DNA from 4 places in the Desulfothermus naphthae genome. Region 2 is predicted to be linked to each of the others. Evidence: riboswitches for the same ligand, from Rfam matches in the RefSeq annotation. Region 2 holds a riboswitch; each other region holds the start of a gene.
What was found. A riboswitch is a leader RNA that binds a small molecule or an ion and turns the genes downstream of it on or off. The one in region 2 is predicted to bind cobalamin.
Positions count from the first base shown of each region.

Region 1: linked by a shared signal. The riboswitch ahead of cbpB (peptide-modifying radical SAM enzyme CbpB) and the one ahead of ACYQ1E_RS10445 (IS1380 family transposase) in region 2 are both predicted to bind cobalamin.
Region 3: linked by a shared signal. The riboswitch ahead of ACYQ1E_RS02415 (ABC transporter substrate-binding protein) and the one ahead of ACYQ1E_RS10445 (IS1380 family transposase) in region 2 are both predicted to bind cobalamin.
Region 4: linked by a shared signal. The riboswitch ahead of ACYQ1E_RS03420 (carbohydrate porin) and the one ahead of ACYQ1E_RS10445 (IS1380 family transposase) in region 2 are both predicted to bind cobalamin.

Region 1 covers NZ_BAAHYQ010000001.1:523,435-525,640, forward strand. Annotated here, with positions in the region: gene feoB (ferrous iron transport protein B) at 1-918, shown strand, start outside; cobalamin riboswitch at 927-1,159, shown strand; gene cbpB (peptide-modifying radical SAM enzyme CbpB) at 1,412-2,206, shown strand, end outside.
Region 2 covers NZ_BAAHYQ010000002.1:210,378-212,583, forward strand. Annotated here, with positions in the region: cobalamin riboswitch at 191-378, shown strand; partial or broken gene ACYQ1E_RS10445 (IS1380 family transposase) at 830-991, shown strand; gene istA (IS21 family transposase) at 1,092-2,206, shown strand, end outside.
Region 3 covers NZ_BAAHYQ010000001.1:505,161-507,366, reverse strand. Annotated here, with positions in the region: gene ACYQ1E_RS02420 (metal-dependent transcriptional regulator) at 1-21, opposite strand, end outside; cobalamin riboswitch at 392-707, shown strand; gene ACYQ1E_RS02415 (ABC transporter substrate-binding protein) at 984-1,751, shown strand; gene ACYQ1E_RS02410 (substrate-binding domain-containing protein) at 1,752-2,045, shown strand; gene ACYQ1E_RS02405 (FecCD family ABC transporter permease) at 2,051-2,206, shown strand, end outside.
Region 4 covers NZ_BAAHYQ010000001.1:712,796-715,001, reverse strand. Annotated here, with positions in the region: gene ACYQ1E_RS03420 (carbohydrate porin) at 1-1,003, opposite strand, end outside; cobalamin riboswitch at 1,178-1,387, opposite strand; gene ACYQ1E_RS03415 (tetratricopeptide repeat protein) at 1,563-2,087, shown strand; gene ACYQ1E_RS03410 (hypothetical protein) at 2,154-2,206, shown strand, end outside.

The DNA of each region.
Region 1 (2,206 bases), on a different contig from region 2:
ATGGCCACAAGGACATTGAGAGGCCCAAAAGAAAAAATAGCCACTATCTTAACAGCGCCTTTTTTTTCCTGTGGAGCAAAGGTGCCAGTCTTCTTATTACTGGCAGGAGCATTTTTCCCAAAAACTGGTGATAAGCTCATGTTTTTTTTGACTATTTTTTCCTGGTTGTGGGCGCTTCTTATAGCAAAATTATTTAGAATCACTGTAATACGTGGAGAATCCACTCCATTTGTTATGGAGCTACCACCTTATAGGTTACCAACCTTGAAGGGGCTTGTTATTCATACATGGGAGAGGGTATGGCAGTATTTAAGAAAGGCTGGGACAGTTATTTTGTTGATTTCCATAATTATATGGGCAGGTATGAGCTTTCCAACCCCTCCAAAAAATTTAATTATCCCCTTAGACAAAAAAATAACTTCTTTAAAACTCAAGCTATCAAAGACCAAGCATGATAAAATTGAGGCAAAACAAATTCAGGAGAAGATTCAAAGGTTAATTGCTGAGAAAAAAAAGATAGCACTTACACATTCATTTGCTGGACGGTTAGGATTATTCGTAGAGGACATCACAAAGATTGCTGGGTTTGATTGGAAGAGTAATATAGCACTAATAGGTGGAATAGCTGCAAAAGAAGTAATAGTGTCCACCTTGGGAACTGCATATTCTTTAGGAGAAGTGGATGTGGAGAATTCAACATCCTTGTCTGAAAGAATAGCTAATGATCCAGATTGGAACAACATAAAAGCCTTAAGTTTTATGATATTTGTACTAATTTATGCCCCATGTTTTGTGTCAGTTGTTACAATTGCCCAGGAATCCAATTGGAAATGGGCAATTTTTAGTGTATTTTTTAATACATTTACTGCATTTTTTATCTCTGTGCTAATTTATCAATTAGGAATTAGATTATTTTAAGGTTGACTTTTTAGTAAATTTCTATTAATATAATTAAGTGTTAAGGAGTTATATCTCCTAACATCTCGGAACACGGTGAAAATCCGTGGCGGTCCCGCCGCTGTGATCGGGGAGGTTGTTCCACCTAGTGACCAGATAATATATCTGGTCAGGTCACTCTCAAGGTCCACCTTGGGGGGAAGGCCGTGGGACAAACTGATGATCCGAGAGCCAGAAGACCTGTTAGGAGATGGAAAATGCGGAGTCCTGATGGTAAAGGGACCCGGGAAAACGTTATTTTTAGTTTTCCTGGGTTCCTTTTTTATTTTAAGGTTCCGTAACCTATGGGTTTTTGGTTAGTGGTCCACAGCAAAAATAATAAAAAAGGGAGGTATGAGTTATGAAAAAAAATGTAATATCTTATCGTCGCAGGTGCAAAAAAATAGGTAAAAATACAGGTCTTTCCCATTACATCCTTTTGACCCCTAAGGCCAAGAAATAGGTAAAATATAACATGAATAAAACAACATATGTAAATACCGGTTATGGTCCCAGGTTTTCTGTATTGGAAATTGGATTAGATGATAAAGTGGCAGTTGTTGAAGGTGATAGCGGGTTTTGGGCAATAGTGGATGCACCAGAGCTTCCATCTGTTCTTAATGGAAAACTCACAGAGGATTTCCTCGAAAAAGAGAAAGAGTTTAAGGAGGAAATGGAACTCCTCAGATTTAAGCTGCCTCCCTCTGCTGTTTATTTTAATCCCACTGATAGATGTAATTTTGATTGCACTTATTGTTATCTTCCAAGGGAAAGAAGGAAAAATGGAATTTCCATGAGTGCTGAAGAGGTTTGTTCCAATCTTGAAAAGCTGCTTTTATTTTTTAGAGAGATACTTGGTGATGAGGCAAAGCCACAGGTGATATTCCATGGTGCTGAACCAATGATGGTAAAAGATGCTGTTTTTGAGGGAATATCCAGATATAAAGATGACTTTCTCTTTGGTATCCAGACCAATGGTACCCTTCTCACAGACGAGGACCTGGAATTTATAAAGAAAAATCAGGTGGGTCTTGGTATATCCTTGGATGCTCCTGTGGAGGAAATTGCTGATACCACCAGAAAGAGCTGGTCTGGAAAAGGCGGTTTTAAAAAAGTAGTTGAAGTCATAGAAAAACTCTCAGATTATCCAGCATATAATGTGATTACTACAGTGACAAAATATAACGTGTCTGTTTTAAAAGACCTTATAAAGTTCTACTATGATCTAAAAGTTCCTGTTATAATGCTAAATCCTGTGCGTTGCACTCAA
Region 2 (2,206 bases):
GGACAGAGATACACAAGTGGCGTGCAGACACCATAAAGTGGATGTTTATATTCTGGCTAGGACAGATTGCTACTTTTACTGGAATTTTGATTAGTGTGTTAAAATTAATGTTGAAATAACACAAGAGAACAAGGATAATGTCAAAATGGACAGTTGTGTTTAGGGGGTTGACACATAGTTAGACATATTATAAATAGTTTGTCACTCAGGTGCCGTAAGGCTTAATAGGGAATCCGGTGAAAATCCGGAGCCGGCCCGCGGCTGTGATAAGGGGACGAAAGCCACATCAAGCCACTGGGAGTAGGGGTGCTCCTGGGAAGGCGTGGCGAGTAGAGAGATCCTTAGAGTCAGAAGACCTGCCTGAGTAACATAGGCATTAGCTTTGGCGGATGCCCAAAGCTATAAACTGAGGTCCTTTGGGATAAAACGGGAGTCCCTGGACTGCTGTGTGCGGTTCAGGGACTCTTTTTTTGGTTAAGGGAGAAGACAGTTGAGATAAGTATTCTTTTGAAATCGAGATTGTAGAAAGTAACGATTTCCTCAAAATATATAACTTTGCTTTATATTATATTCTTAATTTTTATTTCTTTACACAACTATTTTGGGAAAAATCAAATGAGGAGAAGAAGATATATTGCACTCTTCATATTTTCATCAATTATGTTTATCTTTCTTTTGATCACAAATCTTGTTTTAGGTTCAGTAGATATTCCTCTTAAAGAAATTTTTAACCTAAAATTTGCATCATAAGATAATGTTTAGCTTGACAATATAGTGAATTAATGGTATAAAGTGTCTCAAATAGGAAGTATTAGGAGGCACTGATTCTATGCGTAGATTCCATGTTAAGTTCACTGAAAAAAATCTTACGGGCAACGCCGGACTGGTATTGCTGGGCCTATTTGCTGACAAACTGAAGCTTCCCAAGATGCTTGAGCAACACATTACTATTAAGCGGGGAGCTACCGCACAGTATAAGGTTTCCGACATTTGTCAAAGGTAAAATAAATTCCCCAGGAAAAGGCCCTTAAAATTCCCCACCTGATATGATAATCACCTCTGAAAATATTTTATTCGGAGGTGAAATAAAGATGAAGGGGGTAGCTATGTATTACACTGTAAAAACAATGCTTGAGCACGGTAAGAGTATTTCAGCTATAGCTAGAGATCTTGGCATTGACCGAAAGACTGTCCGCAAAATACGAGATAGGGTGAAAAATGGGGAAATAAAGACTCCTGTTATGAAGAGAAAAAGTAAATTAGACACTTATAAAGAAGAGATTATTGGCTATCTTGAGAAGGGGTTTTCAGGAGTATTAATTCATCAGAAACTAACAGAAAAAGGTGTAGATATTTCTTATAGCGGGGTGAAAAAATATGTGAGGAAACTAAAGGGCCCTAGAGATACTTATGTCCCTATAGTTTCCCCACCTGGTAAAGAAGCTCAAGTAGATTTTGGTTATGCTGGTTATTTTAACTATGGTGGGAAAAAGGTCAAGACCTGGATATTCTGTATGAGGCTAAGCTTTAGTAGATATGATTATTATGAATTGGTAACAAGCCAGAATGTTCCTACATTTATCAGGTGTCATATAAATGCTTTTGAATACTTTGGAGCAGTACCTCAGATAGTAAAGATAGATAATCTTAAATCTGGTGTTTTAAAGGCCAATTTTTATGAACCTGAGATCCAGCATGAATATGCTAACATGCTTTCTTATTATGGTAGCAGTCCAATTACTTGCAAAGTAAGAAGACCTGAGGAAAAAGGCAAGGTTGAATCAGCAATTAAGTATGTAAAAAATAACTTTCTAAAATCTCTTGAAACAAAAGATTTAGAAACTGCCAGGAAAAAACTCAAAGAATGGATGGAAAACACTTGTAATAAGAGGATTCACGGTACTACGAGAAAGATACCTGCAGAAGAGTTTAAGAATAAAGAAAAGCCTTGTATGATAAGTCTTCCGCCAAAGAGATATGAAACATATGTAATAGAAAACAGACGAGTTAACAGATATGGTCATGTTTCTTATAGATATAACTATTACTCAGTCCCTTATAAATATGTAGGTGAGGAAGTAACCATTAAAGCAGGTAGAGATATTTTAAAAATCTATGATAGAGAACATAATGAAATAGCAGTCCATCCAATTGATAAAGGCACTGGCAATTTTATAACAAGAGAAGAACATATACCTAAGAGGAA
Region 3 (2,206 bases), on a different contig from region 2:
ATTTTTGGTTTTAGTGTCCATTTTTTTTATTTGAGTATCCACAAAATGTTTCATCAATCTAATTTATTATTTCATGGCCTTGATGTCAAGCTCTTTCTTTGTTAAAATTAAAAAAAACAAAATAATGGCAAAATAATTGTAATACCCATAAATACTGGTTAAAAATATTGCACCAACCAACCGACAGCTATTTTGCTGTGGCCTTCGACCTTGCTCCATCTTAAAAGCGACCCATCAAATTATTCCTCAGATAATACTTCTCAATATTCTCTCTTTAAATTCCTCATTTAAAGGAAACCAGTATAAGTCATAAATACTATTAAGCCATGTCTTTTTAAGGTTTTAAAAAATATGGTTGACAACGTCAGATTCCAAAGATAAGTTCCTTTGAAAAAACAAAATATCTCTAGGTTCCCTGACTTCAGGGTGAAACGGGAAGCCGGTGAAAATCCGGCACTGGCCCGCAGCCGTGAGAGGGGACGAAAGCTGGAATTATCGCCACTCTTGACACCTTTTGGCCAGGAATCTTCAAAAATTAAGGAGTTCGGTTAAAGGTGCCAAGGGGAAGGCTCCAGCTCGCTCTGGTAAACATCCCAAAAAAGAAATTCTATTCACCAGGGCGAGTCCTGTTGAATATCCTTAAGTATTCAACAGGGCGAGTAGGATGATCCTCGAGTCGGAAGACCGGCCTAGAGATAATAAAAAAGGACGAAGCTTCGAGGCTAACTGCTTCGTTCTCGGAAATGGTCACTTGCCTTAAGCTAAAGCCCATTTCCTGAGAACCCGCCTGAAGCTTCCTCCTTAGTATGCAAAAATAAATTGCATAAGGAGGAACAAAATGACTCATCAACTCTATCTTTCAATTTGATACCAGTTATTGTTTAAAGAAGTTTTTTATTTAATAGCTCTATCTATAATTGTGATCCTGGTGTAATTAGTTGTTTTTGTTTTCCTGAACAATTTAATTAAGGATATTTATGCCAATGAGTAAATATTTGTGGTGTGTATTAATTTTATTTCTATTATTTTCATGCCATTCTTCTACATTTGAGTCCTTTGGAGAATTTTCAATAAAAAAATTATCCAACGGAGTAAAAGAAATTACAGATGGTGTTGGCAGAAAATTTGTCTTGGTGCCAAAAGGCATAAAAGCGCCAAAACAATACACCAAAGATAAAATAATATATATCCCGGTTAAAAGGGTTATTGCATATTCAGGATACAATGTCTCCCTTCTTAGGGGCCTTGGAGTATTAAATACTCTAGTTGGAGTTACTCATAAAAAAGATTACTGGACAATAGACTATGTAAAACATGGCCTTGAAAATGGATCTATTATATATGTAGGTGAATCCAATGCAGTTGATTATGAGCTCATTAAAAAAGCAAGTCCTGAAGTAGTGTTTACCTGGAATCTGGCAGATATACCTAAATTAGAAGAAATGGGTATTAAATGCATTGTAACAACAACTAAAAGTGCAATGGATCTCAATACTAGAATGAAATTTATGTTATTTTTATCTCAATTCTTTAATAAAGAAGAGGTAGCAGAGGAATTTGTAAAGAGGGTCAAGAGGACTATAAAAGATATAAATACAAAATTAAAAGATATTTCATCAAAGCCAAAGGTAATATGGGGAGATATTTATGAAAAAAGGGTGTTAATTGAACCAGGGGATTCCTGGTCTGCACAAATTGTTGAAATAGCAGGTGGAGACTATCTCTTTAGCGATATTAGGGGGAGTTCCTGAATGGAGATATCTCTGGAGAGGTTTCTCTCCAGCGGAAGACAGGCAGATATATTGGTCACTTATCGCACTTCAATTACAGGTGCATCTTCTAAAGAAGCACTGGCTAAGATAAATCCTTTAATCAAAGATATAAAACCCCTAACAAAAGGAGCAGTTTATTCACCTCTGCCCAATTACTCTCAGTCAATGGATAGGTTAGATGAGATAATTAAAGAGATTGCAGCAATCCTTCATCCAGAAAAATTCCCAGGATATAGACTGAAATTTTTTACCAAACTTCCTGATAAAGGATAAAAAATATGGTTGGTTTTAAAAGGTCTTCCAGGGGTTTTATATTCATTTGTTGTGTTTTTATCCTCATAGTATTTATATGGCTATCTCTCTCAATAGGCTCAGTATCCATAACTCAAAAAAGACTCCTTTATTTGATTTTTTCTCACGACACCTTCTCAACT
Region 4 (2,206 bases), on a different contig from region 2:
ATCCTTCAACTACCTGGGTATTATCTACATCAGCATCATCACAACCATCAAGATAGGCATATCCAATTCCTATTTCATCATCTTCTCTTCCCCATAATTTTCCATTGATGTTAATTCCCCCTGAATACATAGTATCAAAATCTACTTTTGCATCGTCATCTTGCCATCCAAACCTAAAAAATACACCAAAAAGTTCTCCTATTTTTTGATCTGCTGAAATTCCCATTCCCTGATATTTCTCTTCTGAGTTATCCCATCCCTCGAACTCTTCTGAAGTAATATAACCTATTACCCTATAATTACCTTCACCAACAGGTGTATTTAAACTACATCCAATTTCACCACCATAGTAGTTATAAGATTTTGTATCATTCTCATCTTGTGTTTCCCATTTATCAGTTTTTGAGTCCATGGCCAGGGCCTTGAGATAAAAATTTTTATAAGAAAGTTCAACTACACCGCCTGAATCGTAGGATGGCAAATTCAATAAAGGATTGTTGACAAATACTTCATTCATAAATTGACTCAATTCATCATTGGCAAATTCATTTTCATCTAAATATCCTGTTGAATCAATGATACCAATGGTACCGGATAAGGAAATATCTTCGGTTAAATTAAATGTATGTTTATACCAAGCCTCTAATAAATAATCTCTACTTCTGCCATTGATGTCTTCTACATCGTCTTCTAGGTCATCTGCATATGAGGCCAGTATAAATGGGGATTTATCATGTAAACTATTACCTGATGCATAACTTAGAGTAACCTGAAATTCATCTATGTCAGTTGGATGAAGATTAAAGCCAATATCTGCAGCAATAGCACCTCTCCCAAGGGAATCATCATTATCTTCAGAATCATAATCAAGATACTGATATGTGCCTGCTATGGACACATCCAGAGACAGTTGTTTGGTGATGTCATAACCGTAGACATAACTTTTAAAACCAGTTAATACAGAAAACACTAATGCGACCAAAAAGATTTTTTTGTGTGTCATAAATACCTCCTCCTTTGATTTTTTGTGTTATTTGTTAAACTAAAATGTTACTATACCATGTTTATAAAAAAATCAACTAAATTTATATATAAAAATAAAAAAATCCCTGAGAATTATAATTCTCCGGGATTTCCCGTTTTTATCCCTTTCTATAAAATATTACCCCTTTTCCCGAGGGTATATTTTTTTCAGGCAGGTCTTCTGACTCTAAGGATCCTCCTACTCACCACGCCTTCCCACCAACCACCTAAGATTAAATCTTAGGGGCCTTGGCAGTGGCATATCTGTGGCTTTCGTCCCCTTATTACAGCCGCGGGCCGGTTCCGGATTTTCACCGGATTCCCTTTTAAGCCTTAAATCGGCACCTGATGGAGGGCTTTATATTTTATCTTTATTTTTTTGTCAACCTCTATAAAAATTTTGTAAATTATCTCTTGTCAGGGAACTCTTTTGTGTATAAAATTTCTTTTCATTTTACATTAAAGTAGGCCCTTTTGATGATTGTTTTACATCCATAATAAAGGTGTTTTTGTTTCAGAGATTGGGAGAAAATTTTTTTATGAAAAAGACCAGACTTAGTAGAAGAGAGTTTTTATTTGGTTTTAAACACAGATTTTCTTTGGAACCCACTCATTACACATCTATTGTTCATGGCCCTGGAAAAAAAGCTGACGAGTTTTTAAACCAGGGAAAATACCTTGATGCCAAAGAAATTTATTTAGAAATACTTAAAAATAATCCAGATAATTTAGTGGTTCGTCAAAAATTAGCCTATTGTTATTATAAGCTAGGAGATATACAAAAGGCTCTGAAGGAATTTTTAGAACTGAGGAAAAGAGGAGTAAAGAATAATTTTTTATCTCTTTATTTAGGACTTTGTTTTGCATATATGGATGATATGGAAAATGCCATTAATTCTTTAAAAAAATTTTTTGACATTACCAAACCAATTGTACAAAGGGCAATAAATCTACAAATTGCACTTTATGATTCCAACATGGCAAAAAAGGAAGACTTGATCGACTCTATTGAGCAAGCCATAAAAGAACAAAGTAAAATGGAAAGTACCTTAAATAATAAGTAGAAATATTTAAGTCACACCTTTATAAAATACATTTAAGTCAAAAAAGTTAGGAGTTAAGGAGGATAAATGAAGAGTTTATCAATTCTAAAAAAGATTGCAAAAAAGATCGCCTCATTGGA